3 regions of the Pantoea phyllosphaerae genome follow, and region 2 is predicted to be linked to each of the others. Evidence: predicted binding sites of a transcription regulator. Region 2 holds the regulator's gene; each other region holds the start of a gene.
The links. The regulator PurR, encoded in region 2, represses purine synthesis genes. The targets are predictions, from matches to a motif close to CANGCAAACGTTTGCNTG.
Positions count from the first base shown of each region.

Region 1 (7,289 bases), on a different contig from region 2:
TTCGCGCACCTTGTCAATAATCTCGCCGGAGGTGCCGGTGATTAGCGACAGCGACACCTTCGGGAAGCGCTGATGATAGGCCGCCAGCAGGCCTGGCAGGCGCGTTGCGGCGGTGCTCTCCATCGAGCCGAGCGCAAAGTTGCCGGCCGGTTCACCCGCGCGCGCCATGCTCAGTGCCTCGTCGCTCAGTGCCAGGATGCGCTGCGCGTAGTTAAGGAAATTATGGCCCATCGGCGACAGGCGAATGCGCTGTTTCTCGCGTATAAACAGATCGACGCCCATCTCTTCTTCCAGCTGGCGCAGCCGCGTGGTGAGGTTGGAGGGGACGCGATGGAGCTGTTCCGCAGCGCGCGCCAGCGAACCAGTTTCGGCCACGGAACAGAACATGCGTAGCTGGACAAGATCCATATATTCTCTTCTCGTAAACAACTTGCTATGAATTATTCAGTTTTCGTGAGTTTAATAAGCTGGCATCTTATAAGCAAGCATAAAAATACCCGGGAGCAGGAATATGGCTTTTCGCGTGGCGCTCAGCGCCTTTCTGGCGCTGGTGGTGGTGATGGGCATCGGACGGTTCGCCTTTACGCCGCAGGTGCCGCTGATGATACACGACGGCCAGCTGACGCTGACCAGCGCCAGTCTGGTGGCGGCGCTCAACTATCTCGGCTACCTGTGCGGCTCTTTTGACGCAATGCGCGCGCGGCGCCGCGTCGAGCTGCGCCTGCAGCTGGGCGTATGGGGCGCAGTCATCCTGACGCTGCTTTCCGCCTGCGTCAGCGGCCCCTGGCTGCACGGGGTGGTGCGCTTTTTGATTGGCTGGGCGAGCGGCGTGGCACTGGTGCTGGTCGCCGCCTGGAGCAGCGAGCAGCTGCATCATTACGGGCGTCCCAGCCTGTCGGCGGCGGTGTTCGCCGGGCCGGGCGCGGGCATCTTTATCAGCGGCCTGCTGGCGGTGCAGCTGCATGCGTCGCAGGCGTCCGCCTCGCTGGCGTGGGCTGCCTACGGCCTGCTGGCGCTGCTAATTGTCGCCGCTATCGCGCGCAATTTGCCGCGCCGCGTCGGCGAGCTGCATCGTCCCGAGCAGGCGCCGGACCCACTGGTGCTGACCCCTGACCTGCGGCGGCTGGTGCTGAGCTACGGCCTGGCGGGCTTCGGCTATATCCTGCCCGCCACCTTTCTGTCGCAGATGGCGGCGGCGCGCTTTCCCGACGGCGCTTTCGCCCAGTTCGTCTGGCCGATCTTCGGCGGCGCGGCGATAGTCGGCATCGCGCTGGGGATCCTGACGCGCGGCCTTGCCAGCAGCAACCGACGGCTGGCCTTTGTGCTCTGGGCGCAGGCGCTGGGCGTCGCGGCGGCGGCGGCGCTGCCCGGCTTTAGCGGCCTGCTGCTCGGCGCGCTGCTGGTGGGCGGCGGCTTCCTCTGCGTAGTGCAGCTGGCGCTGGCTTATGCGCGCGAGCTGGCGCCGCAGCACACGCGCTATATGGCCGGGCTGCTGACCACCGGCTACGCCGTCGGGCAGCTGGTGGGGCCGGTGCTGTCGTCGCTCTCCACCGCGCTGCTGCATCGCCTCGAGCCGGCGCTCTGGATCGCCGGGCTGGCACTGGCTGCGGCCGGACTGCTGGTGTGGCGACGGTCGTCGTGAAACGCTTTCATCGCCGATTGGATTGATTACTGGATTACCCCAGCGGAAAGCTTCACAATACGCGCTCAGAATTGAATCCGCCGGTCTCCCCGGCGGGCGTTACACCTGCGGAGATGAGTACGATGAGCACCCTTAGTCAGGAAGCAATCCTGGTTCACGAAGCGCTGCTGGCGCGAGGTCTGGAAACGCCGTTACGCGCGCCGACGCGTGAAATGGATGATGAAACCCGGAAGCGTCTGATCGCCGGCCACATGACTGAGGTTATGCAGCTGCTGAATCTGGATCTTGAGGATGACAGCCTGATGGAGACGCCACATCGCATCGCCAAAATGTATGTGGATGAGATTTTCTCCGGTCTGGATTACGCAAACTTCCCCAAAATCACCGTCATCGAAAACAAGATGAAAGTGGATGAGATGGTGACGGTGCGCGATATCACCCTGACCAGCACCTGCGAGCATCACTTCGTGATTATCGACGGCAAAGCGACCGTGGCCTATATTCCGAAAGAGAAGGTGATCGGCCTGTCGAAGATCAACCGCATCGTGCAGTTCTTCGCCCAGCGCCCGCAGGTGCAGGAGCGTCTGACTCAGCAGGTGCTGGTGGCGCTGCAGACGCTGCTCGGCACCAACAACGTTGCGGTCTCTATCGATGCGGTGCACTACTGCGTGAAAGCGCGCGGGGTGAAAGACGCCACCAGCGCCACCACCACCACCTCGCTGGGCGGCCTGTTTAAGTCGAGCCAGAATACCCGTCAGGAGTTCCTGCGCGCGGTGCGTCATATTTAACGGACACCGGCAGCCTTAGCCGCCGTCTGCTCTCAGGCGGCGGTGCTTCACGCTAACAGGGATCGCTATGCAACGTTATCATGTGCTGGATTTCATTCGCGGCTGCGCCATCCTCGGCATTTTGTTGCTCAACATTGTTGGCTTCGCCTTACCTTCTGCCGCCTATCTTAATCCCGCCTGGCGCGGCGATCCCGCCACCGATGAGATCTGGACCTGGGCGGTGCTTGACCTGTTGGCACAGCTGAAATTCCTGACCTTATTCGCGCTGCTGTTTGGCGCGGGCCTGCAGCTTCAGCTGCCGCGCGGCGGCCGCTGGCTCTCGGCGCGCCTGACGCTGCTGGCGCTTATCGGCCTGTTTCACGCCGTGGCGATGTGGGAAGGGGATATCCTGCTCGATTACGCCATTATCGGTCTTATCGTCTGGCGTATGCTGCGCGACGTCCCCTCGACGCGCAGCCTGTTTCATACCGGCGCGCTGCTCTACCTGGTGGGCTGCGGCGTGCTGCTGATCTTCGGCTCCATCTCCGATCCCGAACCGAGCCGCTCGTGGCTGCCCGGCGCGGCTGACCTGGAGTATGAACGCTTCTGGAAGCTGGCTGGCGGCTGGGAAGCGGTGCAGAACCGCCTCGACCATCTCTCCTCCAGCCTGATGGCGCTGGCGGCGCAGTATGGCTGGCAGCTGGCCGGGCTGATGATGATGGGCGCTGCGCTGCTGCGCTGCGGCTGGCTGACCGGGGAGTTTAGCCTGCGCCACTACCGCCGCTGCGCCGCGCTTCTGCTGGCCGTCGGCTATGCCATCGCCCTGGTGGGAGTTGCGTCGCAGTGGATGCTGCACTGGTCGTTTCGCTGGAGCGGCTTCTACCTGCAGGTGCCGCGCGATCTCGCCAGCCCTTTTATCAGTCTTGGCTACGCCGCGCTGATCCTCGGCTACTGGCCGCAGCTGGCGCGCTGGCGCCTCACGTCGGCGATTCAGTGCGTCGGGCGCATGGCGCTCAGCAACTATCTGCTGCAAACGCTGATCTGCACCACGCTCTTCTACCGCTTCGATCTCTTTATGCGTTTCGATCGCCTGCAGCTGCTGGCGTTTGTGCCGGCTGTCTGGCTGGTCAATATTCTCTTCTCAACGATATGGCTGCGCTTTTTTCCTCAGGGCCCGCTTGAATGGCTATGGCGTCGCCTGACGCAGCTGGCGGCGGGCAAAACGCCGCATCGCTCCTCATTCAGATAATGATGTTCATCACAAAGGTTACATAATTGTATGTAACCGTTTTCATGAGTGTGACGTGATTCACGCTGCTGCCTCGCCGCGCCTGCCAGAATAGCGCCGGATGACTTCCTGGCGTAATGCCTTTTTCCTCTGTGGAACAGCTGCATGATAACGATTCGTGATGTTGCCCGTCTGGCTGGCGTGTCGGTGGCGACCGTCTCGCGCGTGCTGAATAACAGCAGCGCCGTTACCGCGGAGACGCGCGACGCGGTGCTGCAGGCGGTGGATTCACTGGGCTACCGGCCCAACGCCAACGCGCAGGCGCTGGCAACGCAGATCAGCGACACCATCGGCGTCGTGGTGATGGACGTCTCCGATCCCTTCTTTGGCGCGCTGGTGAAAGCGGTAGATACCGTGGCACAGCGCCTGCACAAACATGTGCTGATCAGTAACTCCTGGCATCAGGAAGATAAAGAGCGCCATGCGATTGAGGTGCTGATCCGTCAGCGCTGCAATGCGCTGGTGGTACACGCGAAAACGCTTTCAGACGAGGAGCTCGCCTCGTTTATGCAGCAGGTGCCAGGCATGGTGATGGTCAACCGCATCGTGCCTGGTTTTGCTCATCGCTGCGTCAGCCTGGATAACGTGGCAGGCGCGCTGATGGCGACCCGCATGCTGCAGCAGCAGGGACACGGCCGCATCGGCTACCTCTGCTCCAGCCACGACATTGAAGATGTGCAGCAGCGGCGCGAGGGCTGGGAGCAGGCGCTGGCGGAGCAGGGGATTCGGCCGCAGGAGAGCTGGATCGCCAGCGCCGAGCCCGATATGCAGGGCGGCGAGGCGGCGATGGTGGAGCTGCTGGGGCGCAACGTGCACCTCAGCGCGATTTTCGCCTATAACGACGGCATGGCGGCTGGCGCACTTACCGCGCTGAAAGATAACGGTATTCAGGTGCCACAGCACTTCTCTGTCATCGGCTTCGATGATATCCCGATGTCGCGTTACACCGATCCGCAACTGACTACGGTGCGCTATCCCATTGTTTCTATGGCCAAACTTGCTACCGAGCTGGCGCTGAGCGGCGCGGCAGGCCAGCTGGACGTCAGCGCGCAGCACGTCTTTATGCCGACGCTGGTGCGTCGTCACTCTGTGGCACAGCGGCAAAATGTGGAGTCGGTCACTAATTCAGGCGATAGCGCCATGTAACCGTTTTCAATCTGTGATTGTATTCACAGTTAATTAACATGCCGCTCACTATGATGGCAGCGTCTTACCGGACTGAAACATTATGTAACGCCGCACTAACCGCAGCAGGCGTGGTTTCAGCAACCCGTTGAAAAGGTTCATCACATCTTGAGGATGCGTTGTCGCACATGGAAGTCAGGTTTCTGGACGGCGATTCAGCGGGGCAGCGCGATTTCACTCGCCTCTTTGCCACTCGCCGAATCTTATTTTACCGAAAGCTCCTGCGCGCCTGACGCGTCTGAGCCAGTACTACCCTGCAAAAAACCGGAGATACCATGAATAAGAAGGTTTTCACGCTCACAGCTTTGGTTGCCAGCATGATGTTCGGCGCAACGGCACACGCAGCGGACACGCGTATCGGCGTGACCATCTATAAGTATGACGACAACTTTATGTCGATGGTTCGTAAGGACATCGAGAAAGAGGCTAAAAACCTTGGCGGCGTACAGCTGCTGATGAATGACTCGCAGAACGACCAGTCCAAACAGAACGACCAGATCGACGTGCTGATGGCAAAAGGCGTGAAGGCGCTGGCGATTAACCTGGTGGATCCGGCCGCGGCGGCCGTGGTGATTGACAAGGCGCGCAGTAATGACGTGCCGGTGGTGTTCTTCAACAAAGAGCCGAACGCGAAAGTGCTGGCCAGCTATGACAAAGCCTACTATGTCGGCACCGACTCCAAAGAGTCCGGCATTATTCAGGGCAAACTGATTGAGAAGCACTGGAAAGCCTCGCCGAACTGGGACCTGAACAAAGATGGTCAGATTCAGTTCGTGCTGCTGAAAGGCGAGCCGGGCCATCCGGATGCTGAAGCGCGCACCAAATACGTTATCGATACCCTGAATCAGGACGGCATCAAGACCCAGCAGCTGGCGATGGATACGGCGATGTGGGATACCGCTCAGGCGAAAGACAAAATGGATGCGTGGCTCTCCGGTCCGAACGCCAATAAAATCGAAGTGGTGATCGCCAACAACGACGCCATGGCGATGGGCGCGGTCGAAGCGCTGAAAGCGCATAACAAGACCTCGATTCCGGTGTTCGGCGTCGATGCGCTGCCGGAAGCGCTGGCGCTGGTGAAGTCGGGCGCGATGGCGGGTACCGTGCTGAACGATGCGGAGAACCAGGCGAAAGCGACGCTGGATATGGCGAAAAACCTGGCGGACGGCAAGGCCGCGACCGAAGGCACCAGCTATAAGATCGCCGATAAAATCGTCCGCGTGCCTTACGTGGCGGTGGACAAAGAGAACCTGTCTCAGTTCCAGAAGTAATCCTGTCCGGGCGCGGCTAAGCCGCGCCCTGTTTTCACGTGACCAACGCTTTTTTTAGCCAGGTAAATTATGGCCAGTGATAATCCGACCGCGCAGCGTGAATATCTGCTGGAAATGACGAACGTCTCTAAATCATTTCCAGGGGTTAAAGCCTTAGATAATGTGAATTTAAAAGTGCGGCCTCACTCCGTTCATGCATTGATGGGTGAAAACGGCGCCGGTAAATCGACATTATTGAAATGCCTGTTTGGTATTTATAAAAAAGATACGGGGAGCATCCTGTTTCAGGGTGAGGAAATTGATTTTAAAAGTTCAAAAGAGGCGCTGGAAAATGGCGTTTCAATGGTGCATCAGGAACTGAACCTGGTTTTACAGCGCACCGTTATGGACAATATGTGGCTGGGTCGCTATCCGCAAAAAGGGCCGTTTGTCGATCAGGACAAAATGTATCGCGATACCAAAGCGATCTTCGACGAGCTGGATATCGATATCGATCCGCGCGACAAAGTGGCGACGCTCTCTGTTTCACAGATGCAGATGATCGAAATCGCTAAGGCGTTCTCCTATGACGCCAAAATCGTCATCATGGACGAGCCAACCTCTTCGCTGACCGAAAAAGAGGTGAACCATCTGTTCACCATTATTCGCAAGCTGAAAGATCGCGGCTGCGGCATTGTTTATATCTCGCACAAGATGGAGGAGATTTTCCAGCTGTGCGACGAGATCACTATTCTGCGCGACGGTCAGTGGATCGCCACCCAGCCGCTGGAAGGGCTGGATATGGATAAGATCATCTCCATGATGGTCGGCCGCTCCCTGAACCAGCGCTTTCCTGACAAAACCAACGTGCCGGGCGAAACCATTCTTGAGGTGCGCCACTTAACGTCGCTGCGTCAGCCGTCGATCCGCGACGTTTCGTTCGATTTGCGCAAAGGGGAGATTCTGGGCATCGCCGGGCTGGTGGGCGCCAAGCGTACCGATATCGTCGAAACCCTGTTCGGGATTCGCGAGAAGGTGAGCGGTACCATTAAACTGCACGGCAAGGCGATTAATAACCACAGCGCCAACGAAGCCATTAACCACGGTTTCGCCCTGGTGACGGAAGAGCGCCGCTCGACCGGTATTTATGCCTTTCT
Region 1 is NZ_JBPFDE010000001.1:171,895-179,183, forward strand. It holds gene ptrR (putrescine utilization regulator PtrR) at 1-408, opposite strand, end outside; gene ACR6A7_RS00770 (YbfB/YjiJ family MFS transporter) at 512-1,642, shown strand; gene folE (GTP cyclohydrolase I FolE) at 1,765-2,430, shown strand; gene yeiB (DUF418 domain-containing protein YeiB) at 2,498-3,658, shown strand; gene galS (HTH-type transcriptional regulator GalS) at 3,803-4,843, shown strand; gene mglB (galactose/glucose ABC transporter substrate-binding protein MglB) at 5,158-6,153, shown strand; gene mglA (galactose/methyl galactoside ABC transporter ATP-binding protein MglA) at 6,223-7,289, shown strand, end outside.
Region 1: galS (HTH-type transcriptional regulator GalS) is a predicted target of PurR. The motif match lies at 3,688-3,705, and genes of this name have one in related genera.

Region 2 (7,289 bases):
CTAAATACCACCTGCCACAGCTGAATATCGCGAGCGCGAAAGGCACCGGCGCAGGCGTTAAGGTAGTAGCTGAACATGCGCTTAAACCGTTCGCCGTAGGTTTCACTCAGCTGCGGCCACGCCTGCAGAAAGCGCTCATACCAGGCCATCAGCGTGGTGTCATAATCGGCGCCGAAATTATGCCAGTCTTCCAGAATGAAATGAGATTCGCTGGCATCCGCGATATGGCGCACCGACGGCAGACAGCCGTTGGGGAAAATATATTTATCAATCCAGGGATCGACATTCATATCGGTGCGGATGGCGCCAATGGTGTGCAACAGGAACAGTCCGTCCGGCTTGAGGTTGCGGTCCACCACGTCGAAGTAGGTGGCGTAGTTTTTCGGGCCAACGTGCTCGAACATGCCCACCGAAACGATACGATCAAACTGCTGGTTAAGATCGCGATAATCCTGCAGCAGAATAGTGACGTCCAGGCCTTCGCAGCGCTGCTGCGCCAGTTTTTGCTGCTCTGCCGAAATGGTCACGCCGTGCACCACCGCGCCGTAGTGGCGAGCGGCATACTCCGCCAGGCCGCCCCAGCCGCAGCCGATGTCCAGCAGCGTCATGCCCGGCTCCAGCTGCAGTTTGCGGCAGATCATATCGAGCTTCGCTTCCTGCGCCTGCTCCAGCGTCTCGGCCTCTTTCCAGTAGGCGCAGGAGTATTGCATATAGGGATCGAGCATCAGCGAGAAGAGGTCATTCCCGAGATCGTAATGCTCCTTGCCCACGATCCAGGCGCGTTTTTTCGACTGTAGGTTGGTGAGACGCGCGGCGGCCACGCGCAGCGTATCCTTGAAGTGGTGCGGCAACTGCTGGTCCAGCTTGTGCTTTAGCACGCGGTGAAAAAACATATCCAGCCGTTCGCACTCCCACCAGCCATCCATATAAGCTTCGCCAAGACCAAGTGAGCCTTCCTGAATCACGCGCTTAAAAAAGTCAGGCTGTTTAACCTGAATATCCCAGGGGCGGCTGCCGTTGATTTCGATGTCCGCTTTTTCCAGCATTTCGTGGACAATGCGATACCAGTGGTTTTCTTCAAGGCTCACTTCTTCTATTAACGATGAACTCATAGCTTCTCCATCACCTGTCCGCGTTGAACCTGAGAAAAAGAATAGTCAATTTCTCAAGTCCTGTGAGAAATGTCACGGATTGCTCCGTGCGCCTGATATCCGACGTTTTACAGAGGATTGGATCTAAAAATCGGGGTCTGACGCAGCAGGAAACGCGCGCGCAGTCACCATCCGGGCGATAAGCCTCGCCTAATAATAGAACAATTATGTTATTGATTTGTTGCAGATTTATTGACCCGATTGAGTATATGCTCAACCAGGTCAGTATTCAACGACTTATTGTTAGGGCGCTAACTATAAAAGTTGCCTTAGTGATTATCCTGGCAGGGAGTGGTAACGCGGACAATATCCATTTGTGCGCTGGCGCGTCGCTGCCAGACGTAGCCCGCTATCGCCAGCGCGATAGTGGCGACCATAATCAGCGTAGTCATCAGCAGCGGCTGTTGTAAACCTGCGGAGACCGCGAGGCTGGCAAGGAAGCAGAGGCCAAGCTGCAGGGTATTCTGCAGCGCCGCGGCTTTACCGGTGGCGTGCGGGAAGGGCAGCAGCGCATTCGACACCACGATTGGGTAGATCGCGCCGTTCGCCAGCGCCATGCCGCAGAAGGGCGCAAGCAGGGCAATCAGGTTGTGGCTTCCGCCGAGGGCCACGGCGAACAGCGTCGCCACGCTCAGGCTGTAAAGCGCCAGCAGCAACGGGAGGAGCTGCGCGCCACCAAAACGGTTGAGCAGCGCGCGGCAGCCAAATCCGCCCAGCAGAAAGGCGATGGTTTGCGGAATATAGCTCAGGCCGATATCCGCCGGCGTCAGGCCTGCATCGGCGAGAATAAAGGGCGAACCGGTCAGCCAGGCGAAAAAGCTGGCGGAGCAGGCGGCATAGATCAATACGTTGCCGCCATAGACGCCGGAGCGCAGCAGCGAGAAAAAGCCGGGCTGCTCGCTCGCCTCTTTGGCCGCCGGGCGGCTGGCGGGCAGGCGCAGCGTGACCAGCATCAGCGCCACGCCGGTCAGCGTCAGCACCAGAAAGATCGAACGCCAGTGAAAATGGCTAATCAGCCAGGCGCCGAGCAGCGGCGCCAGCGCGGGCGAAAGCGCCACCAGCGGCATAATGGTGGCGAACACCTTATTAGCGCGCGCGCGTGGGTAGCGATCTACCACCAGCGCCTGCCAGCTCACCGCCGCGGCGCAGACGCCGATGGCCTGAACAAAGCGCAGCGCCAGCATCAGCACCGCATTCTCCACCCACAGCATGCCGGCGCAGCCAAGCGCGAATAACCCCAGCCCCATCAGCAGAACCGGTTTGCGGCCGATGCGGTCGGAAAGCGGGCCCCAGAAAAGCTGGCCGATGGCGAAGCCCGCCAGGAAGAGGCTCATACTGGCGCTGATAATGCCGGGCGAGGTATTAAAGCTGATCTGCATCGCGCCGAAGGCGGGCAGATACATATCGGTCGCCAGAAAGCCCAGCATGCTGAGCAGAGCGAGGTAGGGCAGAAATCCTTTTGATGACAGCATGATTTTTACTCTCATATTTCGACAGGCAGGTTAAACGCGGCAGAGTGTAAAAGGGTGCGCCCGTTACTGTGAAACGTTAATATTTGCAGAGTGCTGTGAAAATTTTTGAAAGGAAAAAGCATGTGGTCCGAATATACGCTTGAGGTGGTAGACGCCGTGGCGCGCACCGGCAGTTTCAGCGCCGCCGCGCAGGAGCTGCATCGCGTGCCCTCTGCCGTCAGCTATACGGTGCGTCAGCTGGAAACCTGGCTGGCGGTGCCGCTGTTTGAGCGACAGCATCGCGACGTGGCGTTGACCGCCGCTGGCGAGCATTTTGTGCGTGAAGGGCGCGAGGTTATCAAAAAAATGCTCGCCACCCGCAGGCAGTGCCAGCAGCTGGCTAACGGCTGGCGCGGGCAGCTTAGCATCGCCGTCGATCGCATTGTGAAGCTGCCGCGCAGCCGCCAGCTGGTGACTGATTTCTATCGCCACTTTCCCGATATGGAACTGCACATCAGCTATGAGGTGTTTAACGGCGTCTGGGACGCGCTGGCCGACGGGCGCGTTGAGGTGGCGATCGGCGCCACTCAGGCGATCCCGGTCGGCGGGCGCTTCTCCTTTCGCGATATGGGGGCGCTGAACTGGCGCTGCGTCGTGGCGCGCCACCATCCGCTGACGCACCAGCCGCAGCTCGACGACGATGCGCTGCGCGCCTGGCCATCGCTGGTGCTGGAGGATACCTCGCGCGCGCTGCCGCGCCGCATGACCTGGACGCTGGACAACCAGCGGCGTCTGGTGGTGCCGGACTGGCAGGCGGGGCTGGCGTGCGTACTGGATGGCTTATGCGTGGCGATGATGCCGGGCCATCTGGCGCGGCCGCTGCTGGATAAGGGCGAGCTGGCAGAGCTGGCGCTGCCTGCGCCTTTTCCGGAAAGCCCCTGCTGCGTGAGCTGGTCGGAGGCGCACGCATCGCCGGCGCTCAGCTGGCTGCTCAGCTATCTCGGCGATGCGCAAACGCTCAACCAGGAGTGGTTAAGCGAGGATTAACGGCGATAGTCGCGGAACGGGCCGTCGCCGACTGAGCGGCGCTCAATCAGCGTAGGACGCACTTCGATGGTCTGCGACACTTCGCGTTTGCTGGTAATGCGATCGAGCAGCATCTCCAGCGCCTTCTCGCCCAGTTCGGCTTTCGGCTGATGCACGGTGGTCAGCGCCGGCGTGAAGTAGCGCGCGTTGCGCACATTGTCATAGCCGATCACCGAAATATCCTGCGGCACGCGCAGGCCCATCTCGTCGGCGGCGCAGATCGCGCCCATCGCCATAATATCGCCGCCGCAGAAGATCGCCGTCGGGCGCTGCTTCTGCTGCAGGATCTGCTGCATCGCCTGGTAGCCCGACTCCGGCTCGAAATCGCCCTGTACGATCCACTCGGGACGCACCGAGATGCCCGCTTCCTCCAGCGCTTGCAAAAAGCCCGCGTGGCGTCCGCCGCCGGTGTTGCGCTCCAGCTGGCCAGGAATCGCTCCGATATCGCGATGGCCGCGTTCAATCAGATAGCGTCCCGCCAGATAGCCGCCCTGAAAAGCGTTGTCGAGCACGGTGTCGGTAAAGTCGCCGCGCGATTCACCCCAGTCCATCACCACCATCGGAATATTGCGGTTCTCTTCCAGCATCTTCAGCAGATCGTCCGGATACTCGGAGCACATGACCAGCAGGCCGTCGACGCGCTTCTGCGCCATCATCGACAGATAGGCGCGCTGCTTCTGCAGATCGTTGTGGGCGTTGCCGAGAATTAAGGTATAGCCCCGCTCGAAGCAGTGATGCTCAACCGCTTCGATGATTTCCGCAAAATAGGGGGCTTCGCTGGAGGTAGCCAGCAGCCCCAGCGTTTTGGTGTGGTTAACCTTCAGGCTGCGCGCCACAGCGCTGGGCGAATAGTGTAATTCCTGAATCGCCTGCCAGACGGCGTTGCGCGTCTCTTCCGCAACGAAGCGCGTTTTATTGATCACGTGAGAAACGGTGGTGGTGGAGACACCCGCGCGCTTCGCGACATCTTTGATTGTTGCCATTAAAAAGAGACTCCAGAACTTATCAATAAGCTACTGATAAGCATAATGTTAAACGTTTGCGTCCGCTAAGAGAGTTTTCTGTTAATTCGCTACAGTTTTTGTCGGTGAAATACTCACTGGGCAGGACAAAACAGGGGCTGTTGCGTGCGAACGGCACGGGCGTTGCGTCAGTTGCGCAACAGAGCCGGGGATTCTAACAAGGCTTGCGGGATAAAACGAGATTTTTACCGGCAACTATGGGAAAATCACACAAGACCCTGACAATTGTAAGGATAAGGAGAGGTAATGAGCACCGATTTAAAACTGGCGTTGATGACCACCGGCGCGGCACTGCTGATGATTGTGGCCTTTAGTTTTACCGCCGTCATGCACTAACAGACAGCCATAAAAAAACCGGGATTATCCCGGTTTTTTTATGGCGCTTAGCGAATGGTTTTCGGCGTCATCACCCGGCGCGCGCCGATGTAGTGACGCTGCCAGTAATCATCCGAAAGCCCGCTAATCTGGATATCTTTACCAGTGCGCGGCGACTGAATGAATTTGCCGTTGCCGAGATAAACCCCGACGTGGTCAGCGGTGCCGCGGCCGTTGATGCGAAAGAAGACCAGATCGCCTTTCTCCAGCGACTCGCGCTTCACCGGCGCAGCGTCGCGCAGATGGTACATTTCGTTGGCGGTGCGCGGAATTCTGAATTTTACCAGGTCTTTATAGGCGTACCAGACGAGGCCGCTGCAGTCGAAACCGGTGTGCGGTGACGTACCGCCCCACTGATAAGGTTTGCCGAGCTGACCCATCAGCTTGGTCATCGCCGTTTCGCGTGCTTTCTGGTAGCGCAGGCGATGGGACTTGCTCATTTTGAGGGTGGAAGTGGCGTCGGCATCCAGCGGCGTGAGAGGAGTGGCTTTTGCGGTGGTCAGCGTGCGCTGGCGGCCATAGCGTTTGCGAGAGGATTTCAGGGTTTTTTTCGTGTCGGCGGCGGAAGCGGAAAGCTTAGCCGTTTCAATCTTCTTCTGCTTTTTCAGTTTGAGTTTTTGCGCAGTAGAAGAGCGCGCTTTTTTCGCGCTGGTTTTGACCGGTCGCCGTTTGCGGCGCTCATCTTCGCGCGCGCTTTTTTTCTCTGCCTTGTGCAGGCTGGCGTTAACCGGCGCTTGCGGCGAAGCCGAAGCGATGTTCATGAACAGCTGCGCGAAAGCTAATATAAAGAGCGTAATCAGTAATCGCATAGTCCGGTTACAGGGTTAGCGGTTACGACAACAGGCCGTAACGAGGTTAGAAAAATCTGATCGGAGATCAGCGCCGGGGCCATTCTAAGCCAGGTTTTTTTCAAAAGTTAAGCCATTTTTCTATTAAACTGTTACAGGGTTGCAGTTGGGTTTAAAATAAGCAATTTCAGCGGCTTATAGCAGCAAAGTTATTACCAGATATGAACAGCTTAAGTTTTGATTATCGTCAGAAAAAATCAGATCTTTACTAAAGAACTTAACAAACATGGCGGTTTCACCCGACAAGCGAGAAATTGTCGTTTTCAGGGACGGGGCGAAGTCGCTACAATAAACAAACACGAAGTAGGGAATTAAGGAAGGCAATTATGAGTACTGTAGAAAAAATTCAGCGCCAGATCGCAGAAAACCCGGTCCTGCTGTATATGAAAGGCTCGCCGAAACTGCCAAGCTGCGGTTTCTCTGCACAGGCGGTGCAGGCGCTCTCTGCCTGCGGTGAGCGCTTTGCTTACGTGGATATTCTGCAGAACCCTGATATTCGCGCCGAGCTGCCGAAATATGCCAACTGGCCGACCTTCCCGCAGCTGTGGGTAGACGGTGAACTGGTTGGCGGCTGCGATATTATCGTCGAGATGTTCCAGCGCGGCGAACTGCAGTCGCTGATTAAAGAGACAGCAGAAAAGCACAAAGAAGCGGAATAAAAATCCGCGCAATTGAAAAGGCCGACGCAAGTCGGCCTTTTTTTTACGCCTGCTCCGGCGCCGTTTCCGCGTCGTCGCTCGCTGCCATCGGCAGCGGCCAGCCGCCCAGCCGTTTCCAGCGGTTTACCAGCTCGCAGAACAGCGTTGCCGTCTGCTCGGTATCGTAGAGCGCAGAGTGCGCCTGGGTGCTGTCAAAATCCATGCCTGCCGCTTTACAGGCTTTTGCCAGCACTGTCTGCCCCAGCACCAGCCCGCTCAGCGCGGCGGTGTCGAAGGTGGCAAAGGGATGGAAGGGGTTGCGCTTCAGCCCAGCGCGCCCGGCGGCGGCCATCATAAAATTGAGATCGAAGGTGGCGTTGTGCGCCACCATGATGGCGCGATTACAGTGGTGATCTTTGATGCCTTTGCGCACCATTTTGAAGATAGCGTGCAGCGCCTCATATTCGCTAATCGCGCCGCGCAGCGGGTTGCTGGGGTCGATGCCGGTAAACGCCAGCGCCTCCGGATGAAGCAGCGCGCCTTCGAAAGGCTCGACGTGGAAATGCAGCGTCTGGTCGCGGTGCAGCCAGCCCTCTTCGTCCATTTTCAGCGTGGTGGCGGCGATCTCCAGCAGCGCATCGGTCTGCGCGTTAAAGCCTGCGGTCTCGACATCGATCACCACAGGATAGAAACCTCGGAAACGTTGATTCAGCGCGTT
Region 2 is NZ_JBPFDE010000023.1:2,731-10,019, forward strand. It holds gene cfa (cyclopropane fatty acyl phospholipid synthase) at 1-1,112, opposite strand, end outside; gene punC (purine nucleoside transporter PunC) at 1,421-2,623, opposite strand; gene punR (DNA-binding transcriptional activator PunR) at 2,744-3,649, shown strand; gene purR (HTH-type transcriptional repressor PurR) at 3,646-4,671, opposite strand; gene cydH (cytochrome bd-I oxidase subunit CydH) at 4,957-5,046, shown strand; gene ACR6A7_RS20225 (C40 family peptidase) at 5,094-5,894, opposite strand; gene ACR6A7_RS20230 (Grx4 family monothiol glutaredoxin) at 6,257-6,592, shown strand; gene rnt (ribonuclease T) at 6,636-7,289, opposite strand, start outside.

Region 3 (7,289 bases), on a different contig from region 2:
GTGGCTTTACTATCTTGAGCATCTGCACACGCAGACCATCGAGCTGGGCCTGGATCGCATTCGCTGCGTCGCGCAGCGCCTCGACCTGTTAAAACCCGCACCCTTCGTCTTCACCGTCGCCGGCACCAACGGCAAAGGCACCACCTGCCGTACGCTGGAAACGCTGCTGATGGCGGCGGGCTACCGCGTCGGCGTCTACAGCTCGCCGCATCTGGTGCGCTATACCGAACGCGTGCGCGTGCAGGGCGAAGAGCTTGACGAAGCGCTGCATACCGCCAGCTTTGCCAAAATCGAAGCGGGACGCGGCGACGTTTCCCTGACCTATTTTGAATTCGGCACGCTCTCCGCGCTGAACCTGTTTCAACAGGCGCAGCTCGATGTGGCGATCCTTGAAGTCGGGCTGGGTGGCCGCCTGGACGCTACCAATATTGTCGACGCTGACGTGGCGGTGGTGACCAGCATCGCGCTGGATCATACCGACTGGCTCGGCCCCGACCGTGAGAGCATCGGCCGCGAGAAAGCGGGCGTGTTTCGCGGCGGCAAGCCTGCGGTGGTCGGTGAGCCAGATATGCCCGCCAGCATCGCCGCCGTCGCGGCGGAGAAGGGCGCATTGCTGTTGCGGCGCGACCACGACTGGCGCTACAGCCAGCAGCCGGAAAGCTGGGCCTACCGCGACGCGCAGGGCGAGCTGAACGATCTGCCGCTGCCGCAGGTGCCGCTGCCCAATGCGGCTACGGCGCTGGCGGCGCTGCGAGCCTCCGGCCTGAAGGTCAGCGAAGCGATTATCCGCCATACCCTGCCGCTGGCGATCCTGCCTGGCCGTTTTCAGACGGTAAGCGAATCGCCGCGCGTGATCCTCGACGTAGCGCATAATCCGCATGCGGCGAGCTATCTGGCGTCGCGCCTGGCGCAGCTGCCGAAACGCGGCCGGGTGCATGCGGTGGTAGGGATGCTGCATGACAAAGATATTGCCGGCACGCTGGCGGCGCTGGCGCCGCAGATCGATCGCTGGTACTGCGCGCCGCTTGACGGTCCGCGCGGTGCCACTGCCGATGAGCTGATGGCGCATCTGCCTCGCGACGCGGCCACCGCCTTTGCCGACGTGGAGAGCGCCTGGCAGGCGGCGCGCGGCCAGGCCGAGGCGCAGGAGATCGTGCTGGTATGTGGATCTTTCCATACCGTGGCGCAGGTCATGGAATCGACAGAGACGGAGAAAGGTCGTGGCAAGTAAGTTTCAGAACCGCCTGGTCGGCACCATTATTCTGGTGGCGGTCGGCGTGATTGTCCTGCCGGGCCTGCTGGACGGCAAAAAGAAGCACTACAAAGAGGAGTTCGCAGCGATCCCGCTGGTGCCGAAGCCGGACGATCAGCAGGATAGCGAGATGGTGCCACCGGTAACCCAGCCGCTACCGGCGCAGCCGCCGCAGGGCGCGGGCAGCGCGGTAAGCAGCGGCGGCAGCGCCGTCAACAACCCGGTTGCCGAGCAGGGCAACGCCACGCCGCAGCGCGAAAGCGAGCCCAGCGTAGTGACGCCGCCGCCGGTGCATCAAAGCGCGCCAGCGAAACCGCGTCAGGTTGAGCAGCCGAAAACCCGACCGGCGGAACAGCCGAAAGCAAAACCGGCCGAGCAGCCAAAAGCGCAGGCGAAACCGGTCGAGCAGCCGAAAACGGCTGAGTCGAAGCCGGTGGAAACGAAGCAGAGCGAACCCGCGAAGCCGGTGGAAACGCCGAAGGCCGCCGAGCAGAGCGCGCCTGCCGGTCAGGCTTACGTGGTGCAGCTCGGCGCGCTGAAAAATGCGGCGAAGGTCAGCGAAATTGTGGCGAAGCTGCGTCTGTCGGGCTACCGCGCCTTTACCGTGCCGTCGACGCCGGTGCAGGGCCAAATCACCCGTATCTATGTCGGTCCGGACGCCTCGAAAGCCAAACTGCAAGGCTCCCTTGCCGAGCTGCAAAGCGTCTCCGGCCTCGGCGGCGTGGTGAAGCCCTACAGCGCGCGCTGAGGCATCAATTGGCGCCGCCTATGGCATAAACAGGCGGCGCCGCACGCAGGGTTAAAGCCGCGCTGCGCATGATAATTAGTTTTGATTCAACGGCTTGAAGGGTTGAATCTTCAGAGGGCGAGGAAAGTTTTTTTCATCGCCCTTTTTATGGAAGGTGAAAAGGAAAAGCGCTACGCAAACGTTTTCTTTTTCTGTTAGAATGCGCCCCGAACTGGATGCAGGGGTGCAAACGCACTGGCGCTGGAAGAGTTCATGATCTGGATTGATTACGTCATTATTGCGGTAGTTGGTTTTTCGGCTCTGGTCAGCCTGATTCGAGGGTTTGTCCGCGAAGCCTTATCTCTCGTTACCTGGGGATGCGCGTTTTTTGTCGCCAGTCATTACTACGCCTACCTTGCAGTCTGGTTTACAGGTTTTGACGACGAACTGGTGCGTAACGGCATCGCCATCGCGGTGCTGTTCGTCGCGACGCTGATTGTCGGCGCGATAGTCAACTATGTGATCGGCTCGCTGGTTGAAAAGACCGGCCTGTCGGGAACCGACAGGGTGTTGGGGGTCTGTTTCGGGGCGTTACGCGGCGTGCTGATCGTTAGCGCGATCCTTTTCTTCCTCGACACATTCACCGGCTTTTCCAAAAGTCCGGACTGGCAGCAGTCCCAGCTCATTCCCCAGTTCAGTTATATAATCAGATGGTTTTTTGACTACCTGAAAAGCACGTCGAGTTTTTTGCCCCGGTGACGCCACCGGGAGTGCGGCTAATGAGGAAATGACAACATGTGCGGTATTGTTGGTATCACCGGGTTTATGCCGGTCAACCAGTCGATCTATGATGCGTTAACGGTGCTGCAGCACCGCGGGCAGGACGCCGCAGGCATTTGTACTATCGATGCGCTGAAGTGCTTCCGTCTGCGTAAGGCGAACGGCCTCGTCAGCGATGTCTTTGAAGCTCGCCACATGCAGCGTCTGCAGGGCAATATGGGGATCGGCCACGTTCGCTACCCAACCGCAGGCAGCTCCAGCGCCTCTGAAGCGCAGCCGTTCTACGTTAACTCTCCGTACGGTATTACGCTGGCCCATAACGGCAACCTGACTAACGCGCACGACCTGCGCAAGCACCTGTTTGAAAAGGGCCGCCGTCACGTCAACACCACGTCAGACTCTGAAATCCTGCTGAATATCTTCGCGCAGGAGCTGGACCGTTTTCAGAACGACCCGCTGGAGTCGGACAACATTTTCGCTGCGGTGGCGGCGGTGCATCAGCAGGTGCGCGGCGCTTACGCCGTTGTCGCCATGATCATCGGCCACGGCATGGTCGCCTTCCGCGATCCCAACGGCATTCGTCCGCTGGTGCTGGGCAAGCGCGTGCTGCCTGACAGCCGCGTCGAGTATATGGTGGCCTCCGAGAGCGTGGCGCTTGATACGCTGGGCTTTGAGTTCCTGCGCGACGTCGCGCCGGGCGAAGGCGTCTATATTACCGAGCAGGGCCAGCTCTTTACGCGCCAGTGCGCCGAAAACCCCAAAAGTAACCCGTGCCTGTTCGAGTACGTCTACTTTGCGCGTCCCGATTCGTTCCTCGACAAAATCTCCGTCTACAGCGCGCGCGTGCGCATGGGCACCAAGCTGGGCGAGAAAATCGCTCGCGAGTGGGAAGATCTCGATATCGACGTGGTGATCCCGATTCCGGAAACCTCTACCGATATCGCGCTGGAGATCGCGCGCATTCTCGACAAGCCCTACCGTCAGGGGTTTGTGAAAAACCGCTACGTCGGCCGCACCTTTATCATGCCGGGCCAGCAGCTGCGCCGCAGCGCCGTTCGCCGCAAGCTCAACGCCAACCGCGCTGAGTTCCGCGACAAGAACGTGCTGCTGGTGGATGACTCTATCGTGCGCGGCACCACCTCCGAGCAGATTATCGAGATGGCGCGCGAAGCGGGCGCGAAACGCGTTTACCTGGCGTCCGCCGCGCCGGAAATTCGCTTCCCGAACGTTTACGGCATCGATATGCCGAGCGCCACCGAGCTGATCGCGCACGGCCGTGAAGTCGATGAGATCTGTCAGCTGATCAAAGCTGACGCGCTGATCTTCCAGGATCTGGATGACCTGATCGAAGCGGTGCGCGAAGAGAACCCCGATATCGCCCAGTTTGAATGCTCGGTGTTCAACGGCGTCTACGTCACCAAAGATGTCGATCAGCAGTACCTGGAGTATCTCCAGTCGCTGCGCAACGACGACGCCAAAGCGCTGCAGCGCCAGAACGAAGTCGAGAACCTCGAGCTGCATAACGAAGGTTAAGCGCGTTCTCAGCGATAACAGGAAAAGCACGGGGCGGAGAAATCCGCCCCGTCTGTTTTCCTGTTCTGGCCCGCGCTATCATAGCGCCTCTCTGAACCCGCAAGGAATACGCATGAAACGACTCATCATTGGCATCTCTGGCGCAAGCGGCGCGATCTACGGCGTGCGGCTGCTGCAGGTGCTGCAACAGGTCAGCGAGGTGGAAACCCATCTGGTGATGAGTCCGGCGGCGCGGCAGACGCTGAGCCTGGAAACCGACTACACGCTGCGCGAAGTGCAGGCGCTGGCCGATGTGGTGCACGACGTGCGCGATATCGCCGCCAGCATCTCGTCGGGATCGTTTAAGACCCTGGGCATGGCAATCCTGCCCTGCTCGATGAAAACCCTCTCCGGCATCGTGCACAGCTACAGCGACAGCCTGCTGACGCGCGCCGCCGACGTGGTGCTAAAAGAGCAGCGCAAGCTGGTGCTGGGCGTGCGCGAAACCCCGCTGCATATTGGTCATCTGCGCATGATGACCACCGCCGCTGAGCTGGGCGCGGTGATTATGCCGCCGGTGCCAGCGTTTTATCATCGCCCGCAGTCGATTATGGAACTGGTGGATCAGACGGTTAATCGCGTCGTCGATCAGTTCGACATTTCGCTGCCGCAGGATCTTTTTACGCGCTGGAACGGTGCATAAGCGTCATATTTTGCACTTTTAAAGTGCAAATGCGCGCGGGCGATCACTCTTCGTGCATTTGGTGCACCAAAAGTTAACAAGGTCGCTTTTTCTCTCTGACATCACTGATATATTCCCCTCACAAACCCGGCGACGACGCCTTGCTGGCGCGCCGCCGGGTGCGCGAATGGCTTGCATTGCTGGCATGAAATATGCAAGAAATATGTGGCTTAACAAGCGCAAACACATCACGCACCCATAACAAAAAGCACTTCACTGAGGGTAATCTATGAAAAAGCGAGTTCTGGCTCTTTCTCTCATGCTGGGCCTGACCAGCGCCGCCAGCGTTTTCGCCGCGGTGCCGTCGTCGATTCGCATTGGGACTGACCCGACTTACCCGCCGTTTGAATCGAAAAACGCGCAAGGAGAGCTCGTTGGCTTCGATATCGATCTCGCCAACGAAATCTGTAAACGCATTAATACGAAGTGCACCTATGTCGAAAGCGATTTCGACGCGCTGATCCCGTCGCTGAAAGCGAAGAAGATCGACGCCATCATCTCCTCGCTCTCCATTACTGCCAAGCGTCAGGAAGAGATCGCCTTCTCCGACAAACTCTACGCGGCCAACGCTCGCCTGGTGGCGCCGAAAGGATCAAAGATCCAGCCGACCATTGAGTCGCTGAAGGGTAAGAACATCGGCCTGCTGCAGGGCACTACGCAGGAAACCTACGCTAACCAGAACTGGCGCCCCAAAGGTGTCAACGTGACGCCTTACGCAAACCAGGATCTGGTTTATCAGGATCTGAACGCGGGCCGTATCGACGCGGCGTTTCAGGATGAAGTGCAGGCGAGCGAAGGCTTCCTCAAGCAGCCGGTAGGCAAGAACTACGCCTTCGCCGGTCCGGCGGTGAAAGACGACAAGATTTTTGGCGTCGGCACCGGCATGGGACTGCGTAAAGACGATAGCGAGCTGAAGGCGGCCATCGACAAAGCGTTCGAGGCGATGCGCAAAGACGGCACTTACGACAAGATCGCGAAAAAGTATTTTGATTTTAATGTGTACGGTGACTAACCCTGTCGACCTTTACCTGATCCTTCTGCGTTGAGCCGCATGGCACAACGCGCAATCTGGTCAGGACTGCCCGCTGGTGCGCCCGCGGGCAGGACATTAATGTTTTCTCCACGACAGGATCGATTACATGTTGTACGGCTATTCCGAGGTTATTCTCAAAGGCACCCTGGTGACGCTGGAGCTGGCGCTCAGCTCGGTGGTGCTGGCTGTTGTGCTCGGCCTGATCGGCGCGGGCGCAAAACTCTCCCGCAGTCGCCCGCTGGCGATGCTGTTTGAAGGCTACACCACGCTGATCCGCGGCGTACCCGACCTGGTGCTGATGCTGCTGATTTTTTACGGCCTGCAGATCGCCCTTAACGCGCTGACCGACGCCATGGGCCTCGCCCAGTTCGATATCGACCCGATGGTGGCCGGTATCATTACGCTCGGCTTTATCTACGGCGCCTACTTCACCGAAACCTTTCGCGGCGCGTTTCTCGCCGTGCCGAAAGGGCAGATCGAAGCGGCTACCGCCTTCGGCTTTACCGGCTCGCAGGTTTTTCGCCGCATTCTCTTCCCCGGCATGATGCGCTACGCGCTGCCCGGCATCGGCAATAACTGGCAGGTGATCCTGAAAGCCACGGCGCTAGTGTCGCTGCTGGGGCTGGAAGATGTGGTGAAAGCGACGCAGCTGGCGGGTAAAAGCACCTGGCAGCCGTTCTACTTCGCTATCGTCGCCGGCGCGATCTATCTAATCTTTACCACGCTGTCGAACGGCGTGCTGTGGTGGCTGAATCGCCGCTACTCGGTCGGCGTAAAAAGGGCGGAGTTATGATCGATATTATTCAGGAGTACTGGAAATCCCTGCTCTGGACCGACGGCTATCGCTTTACCGGCGTCGCCATTACGCTGTGGCTGCTGATCCTGTCGGTGGTGATCGGCGGCTGCCTGGCGGTGCTGCTGGCCATTGCGCGCGTCTCGCCGAACCGTTTTATCAGCACGCCGGTCTGGCTCTTTACCTACGTGTTTCGCGGCACGCCGCTTTATGTGCAGCTGCTGGTGTTCTACTCCGGCATGTATACGCTGGAGGTGGTCAAAGGCTCGGAGCTGCTTAACGCCTTTTTCCGCAGCGGGCTGAACTGTACGCTGCTGGCCTTTACCCTTAATACCTGCGCCTATACCACGGAGATTTTCGCCGGGGCGATCCGCGCCGTGCCGCACGGCGAAATCGAGGCGGCGCGCGCCTACGGCTTCTCTACTTTTAAGCTCTACCGCTGCATTATCC
Region 3 is NZ_JBPFDE010000001.1:53,889-61,177, forward strand. It holds gene folC (bifunctional tetrahydrofolate synthase/dihydrofolate synthase) at 1-1,231, shown strand, start outside; gene dedD (cell division protein DedD) at 1,221-2,000, shown strand; gene cvpA (colicin V production protein) at 2,253-2,738, shown strand; gene purF (amidophosphoribosyltransferase) at 2,775-4,292, shown strand; gene ACR6A7_RS00310 (UbiX family flavin prenyltransferase) at 4,405-4,974, shown strand; gene argT (lysine/arginine/ornithine ABC transporter substrate-binding protein ArgT) at 5,243-6,025, shown strand; gene ACR6A7_RS00320 (histidine ABC transporter permease HisQ) at 6,153-6,839, shown strand; gene ACR6A7_RS00325 (ABC transporter permease) at 6,836-7,289, shown strand, end outside.
Region 3: cvpA (colicin V production protein) is a predicted target of PurR. The motif match lies at 2,172-2,189, and genes of this name have one in related genera.